DNA from 4 places in the Mesorhizobium sp. M1A.T.Ca.IN.004.03.1.1 genome. Region 3 is predicted to be linked to each of the others. Evidence: riboswitches for the same ligand, from Rfam matches in the RefSeq annotation. Region 3 holds a riboswitch; each other region holds the start of a gene.
The links. Region 3 has a riboswitch for cobalamin ahead of EOD29_RS12040 (HoxN/HupN/NixA family nickel/cobalt transporter). Riboswitches for the same ligand answer to the same signal wherever they lie in the genome.

Region 1 (4,261 bases), on a different contig from region 3:
GCAAGACCGACTTCATGCAGGCGGAATCGCTGCGCATGGCTTGGTCGATGTTCGCCTGGACCGGCGGGCCGACGCTCGGCATTTTCCTCTATACGCGCTTCGGGATTTATGCCGCAAACGGCGCGGTCGTGGCTTTCGCGCTGGCGCTGCTGGCGTTGTTCTGGACCTATCGGCTGGGCGACAACCCTTCGATCCGTCCCGGCAAGAGCCGTCCGATCAACCCGCTCGCCAATATCGGCCGCTTCGTCGCGCAGCCGCGGTTGCGCCTCGCGTGGCTGATCGCCTTCGGGCGCTCGTGTTCTGGACGACCTTCTTCGTCTATGGCCCGCTGTTCATGGTGATCACGGGCGAGGGCAAGCTTGCCGGCGGGCTGCTGGTTTCGGCCGGCAATGCGCTTCTGTTCATGGCGATCTTCTGGGGCAGGGCGGGAAAGCGCTTCGGCGGCCGTCGGACCATGGCTTTCGCCTATTTCGCCATGGCGGCGATGCTCTTCGTGGCCGGCGGCGTCGGCGCCGCCGCGCCGCTGCTCACCGCCGCCTTCCTGCTCGGCGGCGCCTTGTTCACCATTGCGCTCGACGCGCTGGGCTCGACAGCCTTCATGCGCTCAGTGCGTTCCTATGAACGAGCGCAGATGGCGGCTGTCTACCGAACCTATCTCGATTTCTCCGAGCTGACGCCGCCGCTGGTCTATTCGGTGGTGCTCTCCTTCTTCGGTCTCGGCTCGGTGTTCGTCACGCTCGGCCTGTTGGCCGCCTTCTGTGGCTTCTTCACCTGGCGCTATCTGCCGAAGTCGTTTTGACCGGCTGCAACGCGGCATGGCGCCCACGCACCCACTCGTGGAAGCGGCGCAAATCGTACTCCTCGGGCATCAGCACGCCGGCCTGGTGGCGGATCGAGTGCATGCCCTTCTGGTTGATCTCGCAGATCGCGGCGTCCTCCTCCAGCACCTGCGCGCCGAAGGCGACGATGTTGTCGATATCGGTTTGTGCCAGGGCATCGGGCGCGAACAGCCATTCGGCGGTGAGTTCCGTCTGCTCCGGCCCGAGCGGGGCGAGACGCACCGTGCGGACATAGTCGACATGGCCGACGACGAACATCGAGGGCAGCGAGGTAGCGTAGGTCTGGCCGGCGGCTCGCTCGGCCGGCGTCAGCCCGGCAAAGACCGGCCCATGGACGCGTCCGTCGCGCGACCAGGTCTCGGCGCCGGCGCGTAGGCCGCCGGAAAACTCCGGCGCATCATTATCCGCATAGCGCGCCCATTCCGGATCGTCATGCCTCGCCATCAGGCCGCGCCCATAGATCGGCACCAGCCGCGACAGGTCCTTGTGCACGCCCGGGCAATGCAGGCATTCGTTGAAGTTCTCCCAGAAGATTTTCCAGTTGCAGTTCATCACCTTGGTGAGCCGGTGCCCGGGGACGAGCGTCTCCAGCGGCCAGTTCGAAAGATCGCGGGAGGCGGAGTCGAAGGAGGCTTCCCCCGAGCCATCGGGATCCTCTGCGAGATTGATGAAGACGAAGCCGCGCCACACTGACAGCGCCACCCGGTAGAGCGGATAATTTTCCTTGTCGAAGCCTTCGGGCAGCGATTTCGATGGGACACGGACGAGATCGCCGCGCAGCGAATAGGACCAGGCGTGGTAGGGGCAGGTGAGCAGCCTTGCCTTCAGCCGCCCTTCGCTTTCCAGGCAGAGCTGCGAGCCGCGATGCCGGCAGGTGTTGTGGAAGGCGCGCAAGCTCCCGGCCTCGTCGCGCAGCACGACGACCTCCTGCGAGCCGATACGCGCGGTTCGAAAGGCAAGAGGTTCCGCGAGATCGGCTTCGCGGCAAACCATGAGCCAGCTCCGATACCAGATCGCTTCGAGATCGAGCCGGTAAGCGTCGGCTTCCCGATAGGCGCTTGCAGGCAACGTCGGCTCGAGGCTGGTGAGGCCATTGTAGCGGCTGTGTTCGCTAGGATTTGGCTGCATGAGCGGCTCCCCTTGGCTGATGACAGCCGACACCCGGGCAGGACCGTTGTCAATTGCGCGGCCATTGTCGCTTCCGGGTGCTGCCCTTAAGGTCACTTCGTAATCGCCTGCGGTTTCGCCGGCTGCCCAGGATTGCAAAGTATGCCTGCAAGAACGATGTCGCTGACCGTGGAACTGGTCGCCCGCTGTTTTCGCGCGGTCGATGACCCGGGGCCCGACCCGGATGCCGAGCATCTCGTGGACAGCGACTATGAAGCCATGCTGGATGCATTCGAGGCCGAGCTACCTGCAACCGAGCCTCTCTGGCTGTTCGGCTACGGCTCGCTGATCTGGAAACCGGAAATCGAGCATTTTGAGGAGCGCGTCGCCGTGGCTCGCGGCTGGCATCGCTCCTTCTGCATGAAGATGACGCGCTGGCGCGGCACCAAGCAAAGCCCCGGCCTGATGATGGCGCTGGATCGTGGCGGCCAATGCAAGGGCGTTGCTTTCCGCCTGAACGGTGGTGACCGCCGGCAGGCGCTGGACAGGCTTTTTCGCCGCGAGATGACGCTGAAGCCGACCAGCTACCGGCCGCGCCTGCTGCAACTCGCAACCGACAAGGGGCCGTTGAGAGCGCTTGCCTTCGTCATCAATCGCAAAGGCACGACCTATGCCGGCCCACTCAACGAAGACGAGGTGGTCGAACGGCTGGCGACCTCGTGCGGCCACTGGGGTTCAGGCGCCGACTATCTCTACAACACGGTGAAGAACCTCGAACAGCGCGGTATTCACGACCGCCATTTGTGGCGATTGCAGCAGCTCGTCGCCGAGCGGATCGCCGGATCTTAGTCCGAAACCGGTGCCGCAATCACGCTGCGGCGTGACGGAATTTGGTTTGCCGGTCGCGACGATTCTGCCTATAGTCGCTGGCGTCGTCGGTTCCGTTTTTGGAGCCAAGAGGGAATGCGGTGAGGGTGGAGTCTTTGCCCTAAGCCGTGGCTGCCCCCGCAACTGTGTGCGGTAGTCCTCTCCATAGACCACTGAGGTTTGTCCTCGGGAAGGTGGGGAAGGGTGCGAATCCGCGAGCCAGGAGACCTGCCGGCGACAGGAAAGTTGACTTCGATGCCCTCGGGTGGAGGGCGAAAGGACAAGACATGAATACCGCTTCCGTCGCCCTCGGCGCCTCCGTCTCCTCGCAGTCGCGCATCATGCAGCTGGCTCTCGCCGCGCTGCTCGGCATTTTCGTCGTCGGTTTCGTCGGCTTCTCGCACATCGATGCGATCCACAACGCTGCCCACGACTATCGTCACTCGATGGCTTTTCCCTGCCACTGACGAAGGCCCGATATCATGAATCTGTTTCGCAACGTCGTGTTCGTCGCGGCGATCGCAGGGCTCGTGGCGGGCATCGCGCTTGCCTGCATGCAGGCCTATGCGACCGTGCCGCTGATCCTCAAAGCGGAAGTCTATGAAAAGGCGGGCGGCGGTCATCACCACGACCATGCCGCCAACACTGGAACTGGCACTGCCATGAGCTCGGCCGAACCGGCGGGCAATGCGATGAGCAGCGCCGCTCCTGCGTCGACGGAAGCGGCGGCTCCGACCGAGGACGAGGGCTGGGCTCCGGCCGACGGCTTCGAGCGCTTCGCCTTCAACGTTGTCGCAAACATCGTCACCGGCATCGGCTTCGCGCTGATCCTGGTCGCGGTCTCGGAATTCGCCGGTGGCATCGGCAGCTGGCGCCAGGGCGTGTTCTGGGGCCTTGCCGGCTTTGCGGTTTTCACGCTCGCGCCCGGCCTCGGCCTGCCGCCGGAACTGCCGGCCATGCCGGCGGCGGAACTTCTGCCGCGCCAGATCTGGTGGATTTCGACGGTGGCCGCAACCGCGGTCGGCCTTGGATTGATCGCCTTTCGCAAGTCGCTGCCCTTGGCAATTCTGGCGGTCGTGCTGATCGTCGCTCCGCACGTAGTCGGCGCGCCGCAGCCCGTCAGCTTCGAGACGGCGATTCCCGAGGGGCTGCACCATCAGTTCGTGGTGGCGGTGACCCTCACCGATCTGGTCTTCTGGCTGGTGCTCGGTGCGGCCGTCGGTGTGGTGCGCGGCCGCTTCACCGGTACGTCGACCAGCCTGCGCGACAGCTTTGCCTGATCGCGCGGAGGGCCATCTGACCTTCATCATCGGCGGTGCGCGCTCCGGCAAGAGCGCGCATGCCGAGTGCCTGGTGGCGGCAAGCCCGTCGCCTTGGGCCTATATCGCCACCGCGCAGGCCTATGACGAGGAGATGCGCGAGCGCATCGCGCTGCATCGCTCGCGCCG
Region 2 (4,261 bases), on a different contig from region 3:
CGAAGGCGCGGAAGGCCAGCGCCGGATCGGCGTCGATCTCGCCCTTGAAGGAGATCGCGCCGGCGAGGATACGGCCATCGAGCTCGGGCAGCACGACATGCATGGCAAGGTCGGCGGGCGCCAGGCCGCGCTGGTTTTTCTCCCAGACTTCGCGCCGCGTCGTGGCGACGATGACCTGGAACACGGGCACGCCGGCACGGTCGAAGAGCGTTTCGGCACCAGGCTCGGCACCGGAAGCAAAGGCGGTTGCAGTGACGATGGCGGACGGGTTCAACGAGGTGATGGCGGTTTCGACGAAAGCCAGCGATACCGGGTCCTTGAGGCTCGAAACAAAGATCGGCATTGGCGTCATGCCCTGCGAGCGAAGGGCATCTGCGAGTGCATCGATTGGCGCGACGTCCGCGGCAAGCAGCATCGAGCGGTAGAAGAGGATGGGGATGACGGGGGCACCGACGCTGTCGATGTTGAGCTCCGCCACACCCCCCTCTCTCCTGCCGGACAGAGGGAGGTGTGACGGATCGCCGACGTTCAAGAAGACTGATTTCGCGACAACTCCGATTCCTGGTTGATAGTACCCCGCCTTCGGCACGCTCACCGGCTCGGCCACGGCCGTATCCGACCCGGCGAGCCTTGCCAGTCTTTGCACCAGCGCGCTCATGTTCGCCGGGCCGCCTTCGCGGAAATAGCCGAGCAGGGCGTCGAGTTCGGCGCGCGGCAGGGTCGAGGCTTCGATCAGCCGCTGGTCCTCGTCATGGCTTTCGCCCGGCAGCAGCGCCAGCTTGATGCCGCGCTCGCGTGCGACCGCGGCGAGCTGGTCGGAGCCATAGCGCCACCAGTCGTAGCCGCCCAGGATGCGGACGAGGACCACCTTGGCGTGACGGGCAACGCTGTCGATCCAGAGGTCCACCGACATCGGATGGCGGAGATCGCGAAGTGCTGCCAGCCGCATCGACGGCAGCCGCGCGGCGTCGGCCTTCCACGCAGCGGCGAGGCCGGCGAGATCGCTGTCGGTGAAGGACAGGGCCACGACATCCGCAGGCGTCTGCCTGAGGTCGATCGGCTCGGCGAGATCGTCGAGCGAGGCGGATGTCGTGGTGAGGATGTGCATCGCGGTTCGGTCTTGCCTCAGCCGGCGAGGATACGCTCGATCGCCGGGCGGTTCAGCCCCTTGAGGCCGATGACGACGAGCCGCGATCGGCGGTCGTCGTCCGGCGTCCAGGCGCGGTCGTAATAGTGATTGACGCGCGGGCCGACGGCTTGGAGCAGCAGCCGCATCGGCTTGCCGCCCACCTCGACAAAGCCTTTGACGCGCAGAACGTTTTCCTGCTCGGCGGCGAGAGCGACGCGCTTTGCCAGCTCATCCGGACTGGCGATGGACGGGATATCGAGGACGAAGGAGTCGAAATCGTCATGCTCATGGTCGAGCTCGTCATCGTGATGGGTCTTGCGGTTCTTGATGTCGTCCTCGACGGCGAGGCCAAGACCGAGCAGCACCGACGGGTCGACCTTGCCCTGTGCGGTCGGCACGACCTTGACCGCGCGCGCCACGTGCTCGCCGATAACGGCATTGGCGCGGACTGAGCCCGCCGCGTCCATCAGATCGCTCTTCGACAGGATGATGAGGTCGGCGCAGGCGATCTGGTCCTCGAACACCTCTTCGACCGGATCATCGTGGTCGAGGGAATCGTCGGCGGCGCGCTGCGCCTGCAGGGCGTCCATGTCGGAGGCGACGCGGCCGTCGGCCAGCGCCGGACCGTCGACCACCGCGATGACGCCATCGACCGTGACGCGGCTCTTCACCGTCGGCCACTGGAAGGCCTGGACGAGCGGCTTCGGCAAAGCGAGGCCGGAGGTTTCGATCAGGATGTGGTCGACCTTCGGCGTGCGCGACAGGATCTGGTCGAGCGCCGGCACGAAATCGTCGGCGACGGTGCAGCAGATGCAGCCATTGGCGAGCTCGACGATATTTTCCTCTGGGCAGGTGTCGATGCCGCAGCCTTTCAGGATCTCGCCGTCGATGCCGACATCGCCGAATTCGTTAACGATGATCGCCAGCCGCTTGCCCTTGGCGTTTTCGAGCAGGTTGCGGATCAGCGTGGTCTTGCCGGCGCCGAGAAAGCCGGTGACGACAGTGCAGGGAACACGGGAGAGGGATGCGGTCATGTCAGTCCTTCAGCAGGTCGAGGGGAGGGAGGCGGGCAACCAGGCCGCGCTTGAGGGAATCGGGCCGGCCTCGCCAGGGGATGAGGCCGTCGGTCGAGGTGGCAAAGAGCTTTGCGCCGGTGACGAGGTCGGCGCCGCTGGTCGTTTCCAGGTCACCGAAGACATAGCTCCAGCAGCCGTCGCGCAGCAGCGCCGCGCTCAGGCGGCGTTTGCAATTGCCGAGACACTCGACGGTGCGGATGCGGATTTTCTCGTCCGGCGCGGCGCGGCGCGCGTCTTCGGCAAGGAGGGCGCCGGCGCGCGGATGCGCGTCCGAACCGGTCTCATCGCGGCAGGAGGAGCAGACGATGACGGTCACTTCCGATAGCGCGTCGCGAGGTTCGGACGAAATGTCCGCGGTATTAGCCGGAAAACTGACGTTGCGATCCAAAACCAGGCTCCTTGCCCGGAAAACCCGCCGAGCGATCGGATTCTCATGTCTCAGACGGCAGGTCTCCTGGCTCGCGGGTCGTCGCCTTGCGCCGCCTTCCCGGGAACATCCCAGTGGTTTTCGGCTGAGGCTCGTCGCTCACAGTTGCGGGGACAGCCGCGGATTTGGGTTTTCCCGCACCGCATTCCCTCTTGGCTCCTCCCCTTGCCGGGAGGAGACCGTCTGCGGCGGATTTAGGCTTAGAGGTGCTGGCATGTCAACGCGCGGCTACGACACCGAAATGTCGGCCAACGCCGGCCCAAGGTCGCCGCCCGGCATCACCTCGATGGTTTCCAGGCCGAGCCATGCCTGCATCTGTTTCAACTCATCGAAGAGCTGTGCGGCCGTTTCGGCGGGAGCGCCGGCTTCGGCAAAAGCCGCATGGACGCGCAGCACTCCGGCCGGGCGGTCAGCTCTCAGATCGACCCGGGCAACGATCCGGTCGCCGAGTAGGAAAGGCAGCACGTAGTAGCCGTACTGGCGCTTCTCGGCTGGCGTGTAGATCTCGATGCGGTAGCGGAAGCCGAAGAGCTTCTCGGTGCGCGTGCGTTCGAAAACCACCGGATCGAAGGGCGCGAGCAGGGCGCGAGCCTCGATGCGGCGCGGAAAGCGGGCATCCTTGTGGAGATAGGCGGGCTTGTCCCAGCCTTCGACCTTCGCCGGCAGCAGTTCGCCCGTCTCGACCAGTTCCTCGATCCTGGCCTTCGTATCGCCAGGCGCCAGGCGGAAATAGTCACGCAGATCGCCATAGGTGGCGATGCCGTGGGCGCGCGCGGAAATGCGCAGCAATTCGCGATGCGCGTCCTCGACCGAGGGCACCGGCAGGTCGAGGATGGCCTGCGGCAGAACCCGCTCGGGCAGGTCGTAATAGCGCTCGAATCCTCGCCGGTAGGCGGTGGTGATGCGCCCGGCCCAGAACAGCCATTCGAAAGCGTGCTTGGCCTCGCTCCAGCCCCACCATCCGCCATTGCCCTTGTGGCCTTCGATGTCGGAGGCGGCGATCGGCCCGCGTTCCGCGACTTGCCCGTAGATCTCCTCGATCATCGCCTTGCGCTCGCGGCCCCATTTGGCGAGGCCGAGATACATTTCCTCGCCTTTCTCGGCCCGCTGCATGCGCCAGCGCATCAACGGATAGGTCTCGACGGGCAGGAAGGAAGCCTCATGGGCCCAGTATTCGAAGACGGTTCGCTTGCGCGTGAGGGCCGCGTTGTCGAGCAGCGCAAGGGGGTAGGGGCCGAGGCGCGAATAGAGCGGCATATAGTGGGCGCGCACCACGGCGCTGACGGAATCGATCTGCAGCAGGCCAGTTCGGGAAAGCACACGGGCGAGATGGCGACGATCGGGCGTGCCGGCCGGCCGCGCATCGGTAAAACCCTGCGCGCCGAGCGCAATGCGCCTTGCGGCGGCGAGCGAGATCTTTTCCTTCATCCAGCTACCTTGCCCTGATCCTTTGCCGGGATTTCCAGTCGGTGATTCCGGCCATGCTAACAGGCAAATGGCGGGAGATATGTCAGGATAGAAAAGTGGACTAAAACATGAAGGAAATCAAACAGGAGCGGATCGGACCAGTTTCTTCCGATATGGCGTCCAGGGCCGGATTTTGAACAAGGTTTGACTTGCGTCGCCGAA
Region 3 (4,261 bases):
ATCGGCGACAAGCACCCGCGCGCGCTCGGCCGTCCCGCCGAGGAAAACTGGTCCGAGCTCTGGACCGACCTCGAGCCGCTGCTGCGCGGAGTTCTCGAAACCGGCGAAACCTACTCGGCCAGGGACCGGCCTTTCTACATCGAACGATCCGGCCTGGTCGGCGAGACGGTCTATTTCGACATCTCCTATTCCGCAGTGCGGGCGCAGGACGGCACGGTCGAAGCCGTGCTCTGCATCGTTTCGGAGACCACGGCCCGGGTGCTGGCGGCAGCAAAGGTGCGCGAAAGCGAGCAGCGGTTTCGCGCGCTGGTCAATGCTAGCTCCGACGTGGTTTACCGGATGAGCCCGGACTGGCAGGAAATGCATGAGCTGGACGGCCGCGGCTTCCTGTCGAGCGCCCAGGGGCCGGCGATCCGCTGGCGCGACGAATACCTGTTCCCGGAAGACCAGGCGAGCATCCAGGCGGCGATCGAGCGCGCCATCATGGAGCGCGGCGTGTTCGAGCTCGAGCACAGGGTGCGGCGCGCCGACGGGTCCGCCGGCTGGACCACCTCACGGGCAATCCCGATCGTCGATGACACCGGCAGCATCCTGGAATGGTTCGGCATGGCCGCCGACATCACCGAAAAACGGGCGAGCGAACAGCAGATCCAACTCTTGATGCGCGAGGTGAACCACCGCGTCAAAAACCAGTACGCCGTGATCCTTTCCATGATCCGCGAGACGAGCAAACGCGCGACCGACCCGCGCGCGTTCGAACACCAGATCCGCGAACGCATCATGGCGCTGTCGCGCTCGCACGACCTCTTGGTGCTCAACGACTGGCGCGGCGCAGGCATGGCCGACCTTGTGCGCGAACATCTGCGGCCGTTCGGACACGAAGAGCGGATCTCGCCTTGCGGGCCGGACGTGACGTTGCGGCTGAACGCGGTGCAGAACATCGGCATGGCGCTGCATGAGCTGGGCACCAACGCGACGAAATACGGCGCCCTGGCCGGCGACGCCGGAACCGTGCGGATGGACTGGCGGGTAGCCCCGGCCCCCGAAGGCGGCGATTTCGAGCTGGTCTGGGAGGAACATTTTTCCGAACCTGCCGCGGCCGCCGATGCCAAGCCGCACAAAGGCTTCGGCAGCGTCGTTCTCCAGCGCGTCGTCCCCACCAGCCTCTCCGGCAGCGCCTCCATGGAACGGCTGCCTGGCCTCGTTCGCTGGACGCTTTCGGCGCCGCTCGCCAACGTGGTTGTCGCCCGCGGGGCGGAGCTGGACGGCGATGAGCAGATCGGCGGGCTGACGTGAAGGCGTTTGCATCCTGAGGAGGCGCCGCCGAGCCCTCGCCGTCCCGCCGTGGGCCGAATGGCCTGCGCTGCTCCCATTTTTTGCCTTCCCCTCCCGCTTTTTTGGAACAGAAAAGCGCCAGCTTTTCTGTTCTGGATTCTGGATATTTGGACTCTGGATACTGGCTTATGGATTATGGGGCTTATCCGAGGCCTTAACCCCTGGCTTATCCAAGCGCAGAATTCCGTCACACTTCCAAAGGCTTGGGCTACGGGTCCTCAGCATGCCTTTGAAGCGCGTGCGCACGGGCCGGCTATCTCCTGTTGCTGTCTGGCCAACAGTGAACAAAATGGGAACAAAAATGTCAAGCCGGGCACCGCTGACGGGGCTGGCGATCGTCGCCTTTGCCGCCGTCGGCTTTCTGTTGCCGAGGCGCTTCAAGGAGGCAGGCTGGCAGCCCGCCGGGGTCTGATGGCAGAGAGATGCGGCTGGCCTGCTGCAGCCAGCCGCAGCCGGCGGTTTATGAATTCTTTGCTGCGGATGCGCTCTCCACATCATCCAGCCCCTTGGCCTTGTAGACGAGGTAGGAGATCGCCCAGGCGGCGATGAAGATGCCGATAATGGCGAAGCCCAGATTGTTGAAATTGTCGTTGAGCGTGCCGACGCCGTTCCAGAAGCCGCCCGACAGACCGAGCTTGTCACCGATCAGGCCGAGCGCCTCGATGCCGCCGATCAGTACTGCGACAAGGACCGACACCAGGGTGATCGTCATGTTGTAGTACAGTTTGCGGATCGGCTTGACGAAGGCCCACTCATAGGCGCCGAGCATCATCACACCATCGGTCGTGTCGACCAGTGACATACCGGCCGCGAAAAGCACCGGGAAGACCAGAATGGCTTCGAACGGCACGCCCTTGGCCGCTTGTGCCGCGGACACGCCGAACATGGCGACTTCGGTCGCGGTGTCGAAACCAAGGCCGAAGAGGAAACCAAGTGGGAACATGTGCCAGCTGCCCGACACCAGCCGGAACATCGGGCGGAAGACGCGCGCCAGGAAGCCGCGATTGTTGAGCAGCAGGTCCAGGTCCTCCTCGACAAACGCCCCACCGGCCCGCACCCGCCGATAACTTCTGTAGATCGAGAAGAAGATGACGATGTTCATCGCCGCGATGGCGAGCAGGAAGAGTGCGGAAACGCCGGTACTGATCGTGCCGCCAATCTCCTGAAGGCTCTGGAAACGGCCGAGCAGGGACGTTGCCGCCGCGATAGCCGCAGCGACGATGACGACGATCGTCGAATGGCCGAGTGCGAAAAAGAAGCCGACGGAGACCGGCCGTTTGCCGTTCTGCATCAGCTTGCGCGTGACATTGTCGATGGCCGCTATGTGGTCGGCATCGACGGCATGGCGCAAGCCGAGGCCATAAATGACGAGAGCGACGCCAAGCAATGTCGGCTTGTCGTGGAAGGCGACGAAAGCCCACAGCCACGCCCCGACGTTGAGAATGGCGAGCGCCCCGTAGATTGTAATCAGCCTGGCCTTCAGGTCCGGCGCGGTTTTGTTCAGCATTTTCGATAGTTGGATCAGCATGGTTCTGCCTTTGACGTTGCCTGTCATCGCAGGGAACTCGCCCCGCCCTCCGGCCAGGCGCGCACACCGGATCACCCCGTCCGATGTTCTGCTTTGACGTCCATGATGGCAGGTCTCCTGGCTCGCGGATTCCCGCCGCTTTCGCCTTCCCGGCCCATGCAGCCAGTGGCATCGTGAAACCGGCACGCCGCTTACAGTTGCGGGGGCAGCCACGGCTTTGGATTTCTCCGCACCGCGTTCCCTTTTGATCCCCGAAGGGAACCATCAGCGCGAATTCGCCACACCGCGATTGGTCAGTCAATCGACAACTCCGCCGGCCAGCCGCCTCTCACGCCATCGTGACGAGAGGGCTGCGGCAGGCGCTGCGGCGCGGGAGGCGACGATATGGCAAAGATCCAAGAGGACAATTTCCGCATCGAGGTTTGGAATCGCGAGGAAACGGCCCTTGTCGAGACCATTTGCCTGTCGCCGGATTCCTTGGTCAGCCAGGCCGCCTGGCAGTCGGCCTCCCGCTCCGGCCGGGAATGCTGCTCATACACTACGCATTGATCAAATGGCTGAATTTTCGCAAGGTGAACCCGCCGATCAAATCGCCTCAAATGCTTGTTGATAACAGGGAATTTCACTTGCCGGCCCCACCTCCATTTGCTGCAATCCGGTCGGCTTGCGGATAGATTTTTCTGTGGGGACTCTCCACAGGTGAAAGCAACGTGGCTCTAGTGCTTCCCGAAGGGGCAACGAAGAGCAATACATCGAGTCTACAATACGCTAGATCGCATAAGAGTATCCGCAAGTCCCCTTTCCTATGACAGTCGTATCGCTAAAACTTGAGCAGTATAGGGATGCAGAGGATCTCTCCGACATCGCCCATATCCTGGACCTTAAACCAGCGCACATTTCATACGCGCTCTATAAACTCCCCACACATCAAAAATACCGCGAATTCACGGTGCCCAAAAAATCGGGAGGCGTTCGCACAATCAAGGCTCCCCACAATACATTAAAAGTGATTCAAAAGCGGCTCGCTCAGGACTTGCTTCTGATTGAACAGCAGTTGGAACAGGCGCGAGTGAAGGAGCGCGATTGCATCCTCGCACATGGGTTTAAGAAGAAGCTTTCCATTATGACCAACGGAGAGAACCACCGCGGCCGGCGCTACGTCTGCAATGTCGACCTGCAGGACTTTTTTCCGTCCATCAACTTCGGCCGCGTATTCGGATATTTCTCAAAAAACAACGACTTCGCTTTGAAACCAAAGGTCGCCACCGTGCTCGCACAGATTGCGTGCCACGAAAACCAATTACCTCAAGGAAGTCCGTGCTCACCGGTTATTTCGAACTTAATCGGCCGCATCCTCGATATCCGGCTTAATGAATTGGCGAGGCGATATCATTGCAG
Region 4 (4,261 bases), on a different contig from region 3:
GCGCCATCCGCGCCATCACAGGGCTGATCGGCGGCATTGCTGCGTTCCTACCCATTCCAGGCTTAAGCGGTCTGGTGAGCTTCATCAATACCGTCATCCGCCTGTCGCTGACCTATGTCGACGAGATCATCCTCGGCTACAACATCCGCACCAATTCCAACTCGCCTTTCGAGACCGCCAGGCAAGGCGTCGTGCTCTACGCGCAGAACGGCAAGTTGATGGTCAAGAACGCCGTCTGGCTGGCGGTGATCATGTGGGGTGTTTCCTTCGTCATCTTTCTTTTGATGCTGGCGCCCGCCGCCGCGATCCTCTGGGCCATGCCGGGCCAGCTTGCCGGCTGGGCCTTCGTGTTGGCCATCGTCTTCGCCTGGGCCTTCAAGGCGGCTTTCATCGAGCCCTTCGCCATCGCTTCGCTGATGCAGGTCTACTTCGCCACCATCGAGGGCCAGGTCCCCAATCCGGAATGGGACCGGCGCCTGGCCGAAGCCTCGTCCAAGTTCAGGGAGCTGCGCGACAAGGCGCTCAGCCCCTTCGGCGGCTCGCGCTGGGATTCGCCAAGGACCGCTTGACTAGAGTCAGAGAAGATGCCTCGCCAATGGAAGGATCGCCGACAGCATCTGGCGCGAACGCCAGTCTAGCAGCGGCCTTGTCAAGCTACTTGGGCGCCGCGAGTGCTCGGGCGAGCTATTCACGTGCAGGGCTGGCGTCAGGAGTGCTTGAGTTAGCGCGGTCTATATGCGCCCTGAGTAACGCCACCGGCAGGTTGCGTATCGAGGTTTGACGCCGCAGAGAACACCGTCGACGATCAACGCTAGATCGCCGATGCTCGGCTTCTATCGAGATAAATTTGTCGCAACCGCCGGGTGACTACGCCCGGCAGCCCGTTGCCGATCGGCGCACCATCCATCCTGACCACCGGGTTCACCAGCCCGGATGATGACGTTGAAAACGCCTCCGTCGCAAGTCTGGTCTCTACTACTGTGAATGGGCGCTCCTCCACCCGCAGATGAAGTTCACTTGCGCACTGCAGAACGACTGCCCGGGTAATCCCGTGCAGGATATCGCTCGAGAGATCCCGCGTGACGATCGTCCCATCCGAAGTCACGATATGGGCGTTGTTGGAAGAGCCTTCCGTGACGTAACCATCCCTCACTAGCCATGCGTCATCGGCGCCGCGTGATTTCGCCTGCATTTTGGCCATGGAGGGATACAGGAGTTGCACCGTTTTGATGTCGCAGCGCCGCCACCGGAGATCTTCCACGGTTATGACGTGCTGGCCGCGTATGGCGACCGGATTTTCGACAAATGCCTTCTTTTGTGTGAAGAGCACCACGGTGTTGGGCGTATCCCGAGTAGGAAATATGAAATCGCGGTCGGCCGCGCCCCGGGTGATCTGCAAATAGACAAGTCCCTCGGATACATTGTTCCGTCCAATGAGCTCCCTGTGGATCTTCAAAAGATCTGCTTCGGTCAGGGAGAACGGCATATCGAGCTCACGGAGCGATCGCCGCAGGCGCGCCATGTGACTGGCAAAATCGACGAGCTTGCCATCAAGAACGAGCGTGACCTCATAGACTCCGTCGGCGAACAGGAAGCCCCGATCGAAGACCGAGATACGGGCCTCGCTTTCCGGTAGATAGGATCCACTCACGTAGACTTGGCGCATTGATCGACCTCAAAAATGCAGACCACGCTCACCGCCTTGAGCGAAACTATTGACTCTTGTCAGGGTGCAGGCCTGGGCAGCTTTAAGCGCAAATAGCGGCGCTGCCATCCTGCACCCCTCGACTGCGAAAACGCTATTCGCCAGACAGCAGACGGCTAAGGTCGGGCACAGCCAGAGAAAATTCGTCGGTTCACTCCACAGCGCTTCGCAGCGCGGCGACAAAGGCATCAAGATCGCGCTTAAGCATGTAAATGTGTGGCGAAACCCGCAAACCCTCGACGTGCTCGACCTTGCGGTATTTCACGTGGACCTGGTGTTTCTCGCGAAGGTCGCGCTCGAGTTGCTGCATGTCGATGCTGTCGATCGAAAACAGACTTATCGCAGCGAGGCTGTCCGTGTCGGTCGGCGTATGGAGCCTGAAACCGGGAATGTCCTGGACGAGACCTACCCAATATCGGGTGAGTTCGCGCAGTCGCGCATGCATCCGTTCCGCGCCGATCGCCTTGTGGAATGGGAACACGCCGGGTCTCATCTATCGCCCGACAATAAGCGCCGTAGCCCAGCTCAATCTGCCTATTCACATGAGAAGACAGAATTTAATTGCGAACGCCGGTGAATTCGCCAGACGTTGAAGCCCGAGAACGACATCGCTTGGCACAGGGTTAGCCGTGAGGAAGCGAGTGCGGAGATCCGGCCCAATCACGCCAGGAAGAACCGTCACGTTGTCGAGCGATGCGCGAACAATCCCCGGTTTTCTGAGCGGGCAACGACGGTCAGGCATTTCCAATGCGCCATTGCGCAAACGCGAAGCGCGATGGCGCGTTGCGGTTGGGGCGGGTCTATGGAACGCCGAGCGGTTCTAAGGCTTTAATCGTTCTCCGAGACGAGCGATCGCCGATTTGAGCGGCGCCTCGCCGGCGCCGCAAAAGGTCTCGCTCATCACCAGCTCGGGCAGCGGCAGGCGCTTGCCCCAGCCATGCGCTTCGAGGTCGGGCCTTGGAGCGAATTCCGAGACGCGGCCGACGCAGAGATAGGCGATCGGCGTGACGTGCTCGGGGATCGACAGCAGTCGCTTCAGCGCTTCGGGCTCGATGATGCTCACCCAGCCGACCCCGACGCCTTCCGCCCGCGCCGCGAGCCAGAAATTCTGCACCGCGCAGACGGTGCTGTAGAGGTCCATCTCCGGATTGTGCCAGCGCCCGAGCGGCGAGTTCTTCGAGCGCTGGCGGTCGCAGGTGATGCACAGGTTGAGCGCGCTTTCGCAGATGCCCTCGAGCTTCAGCTTGCGGTAGAGCGCCTGCCGGTCCGCCTCGATCGCCGGCAGTTCCTGTTCGCGCGCGGCCAAAAACAGGTCGCGCACCTGCCGCCGCCTTGTGGCGTCCCGGATGATGATGAAGTTCCAGGGCTGCATGTAGCCGACCGACGGCGCGTGGTGTGCCGCGGTGAGCAGCCGCGCCAAAACGCTGTCGTCGAGATCGTCGGCAAGGAAATGGCTGCGCACGTCGCGCCGGGTGAACATGGCCCGGTAGACGGCGTCGCGCGCCAATTGGTCAAAGTCATCGCCGCCGGCGGCGGCTGTTCGTGCCTGCATCGCTTGTCCCCTTGCGATAAGCAGTCCTCCGCCTGACCATGCGGATGACCATGTCTGCCGGGCCGGTCTTCTGGCTCGGGATCGACCCGCATCCGGCGCCTTCCCGTCTGGGACAGTGGCGTTTGCCGGCGCGGTCCCCCTCACAGCGTTGGGCACGCCACGGATTTCAACCGTGTTCCCGATTCTCCCGCGTTGCGGGCACCAGGCAGCGACGCGACCTTATCGCGAAGCCGAAGCCGGGCCAATGCCGCCAGCGACACGATTGGGCGCGATTTCCCCAATCATTCGGCGCTGAAACATGGCTATCCGTGCGACAGGTGCCTAGATTAGGCGCCATGACCACTCGTCTTTACACTCATCCGGTATTCCTGGAACACCTCACGCCGCCCGGCCACCCCGAGCGGCCCGACCGTTTGCGCGCCATCGAGCGCGTGCTCGACGACGAGGCTTTTTCGGCCCTCGACCGCGTCGAGGCGCCGGAAGGCGACGAGGCGACTATCCTTTACGCGCATCCGGAGGATTTCGTCGGCCGTGTCCGCGCTGCGATTCCCGAGACGGGGATCGTCTCGATCGATGCCGACACCAGCGCCAGCCCGAAAAGCTGGCAGGCCGCGGTGACGGCGATCGGCGCGGCGAACGCCGCCGTCGACGATGTGTTCGAGGGCCGTGCCGCCAATGTCTTCGTTGCCGCGCGTCCGCCCGGCCATCACGCCGAAAAAGCGACCGCGATGGGCTTTTGCCTGTTCAACACCGCGGCGATCGCCGCCCGTTATGCGCAGGAGAAGCATCTGGCCGAGCGCGTCGCCATCGTCGATTGGGATGTGCATCACGGCAACGGCACGCAGGACATTTTCTGGGACGATCCGTCGGTGCTCTATTGCTCGACCCACCAGATGCCGCTTTATCCGGGCACCGGTGCCAAGAGCGAGACCGGCGCCGGCAACATCGTCAACGCGCCGCTTGCGCCGAGCACCGGCAGCGACACGTTCCGCGACGCCTTCCTG

Region 1: another riboswitch for cobalamin. It lies ahead of EOD29_RS01050 (CbtB domain-containing protein); the one in region 3 lies ahead of EOD29_RS12040 (HoxN/HupN/NixA family nickel/cobalt transporter).
Region 2: another riboswitch for cobalamin. It lies ahead of EOD29_RS01255 (DUF1636 family protein); the one in region 3 lies ahead of EOD29_RS12040 (HoxN/HupN/NixA family nickel/cobalt transporter).
Region 4: another riboswitch for cobalamin. It lies ahead of bluB (5,6-dimethylbenzimidazole synthase); the one in region 3 lies ahead of EOD29_RS12040 (HoxN/HupN/NixA family nickel/cobalt transporter).

What each region holds. Positions count from the first base shown of each region.
Region 1 is NZ_RZTV01000001.1:216,342-220,602, reverse strand. Features, by position in the region: partial or broken gene EOD29_RS37995 (MFS transporter) at 1-799, shown strand, start outside; gene EOD29_RS01060 (aromatic ring-hydroxylating dioxygenase subunit alpha) at 768-1,967, opposite strand; gene EOD29_RS01055 (gamma-glutamylcyclotransferase) at 2,109-2,795, shown strand; cobalamin riboswitch at 2,866-3,064, shown strand; gene EOD29_RS01050 (CbtB domain-containing protein) at 3,101-3,280, shown strand; gene EOD29_RS01045 (CbtA family protein) at 3,296-4,093, shown strand; gene cobU (bifunctional adenosylcobinamide kinase/adenosylcobinamide-phosphate guanylyltransferase) at 4,086-4,261, shown strand, end outside.
Region 2 is NZ_RZTV01000001.1:260,321-264,581, reverse strand. Features, by position in the region: gene cobN (cobaltochelatase subunit CobN) at 1-1,108, opposite strand, end outside; gene cobW (cobalamin biosynthesis protein CobW) at 1,126-2,163, opposite strand; gene EOD29_RS01255 (DUF1636 family protein) at 2,165-2,593, opposite strand; cobalamin riboswitch at 2,632-2,831, opposite strand; gene EOD29_RS01250 (winged helix-turn-helix domain-containing protein) at 2,861-4,060, opposite strand.
Region 3 is NZ_RZTV01000003.1:348,270-352,530, reverse strand. Features, by position in the region: gene EOD29_RS12045 (HWE histidine kinase domain-containing protein) at 1-1,296, shown strand, start outside; gene EOD29_RS12040 (HoxN/HupN/NixA family nickel/cobalt transporter) at 1,796-2,863, opposite strand; cobalamin riboswitch at 2,953-3,144, opposite strand; gene EOD29_RS35940 (hypothetical protein) at 3,248-3,412, shown strand; gene EOD29_RS12035 (retron Ec67 family RNA-directed DNA polymerase/endonuclease) at 3,669-4,261, shown strand, end outside.
Region 4 is NZ_RZTV01000002.1:498,521-502,781, reverse strand. Features, by position in the region: gene EOD29_RS08365 (hypothetical protein) at 1-569, shown strand, start outside; gene EOD29_RS08360 (D-amino-acid transaminase) at 812-1,666, opposite strand; gene EOD29_RS38015 (hypothetical protein) at 1,716-2,282, shown strand; gene bluB (5,6-dimethylbenzimidazole synthase) at 2,526-3,257, opposite strand; cobalamin riboswitch at 3,300-3,478, opposite strand; gene EOD29_RS08345 (histone deacetylase family protein) at 3,593-4,261, shown strand, end outside.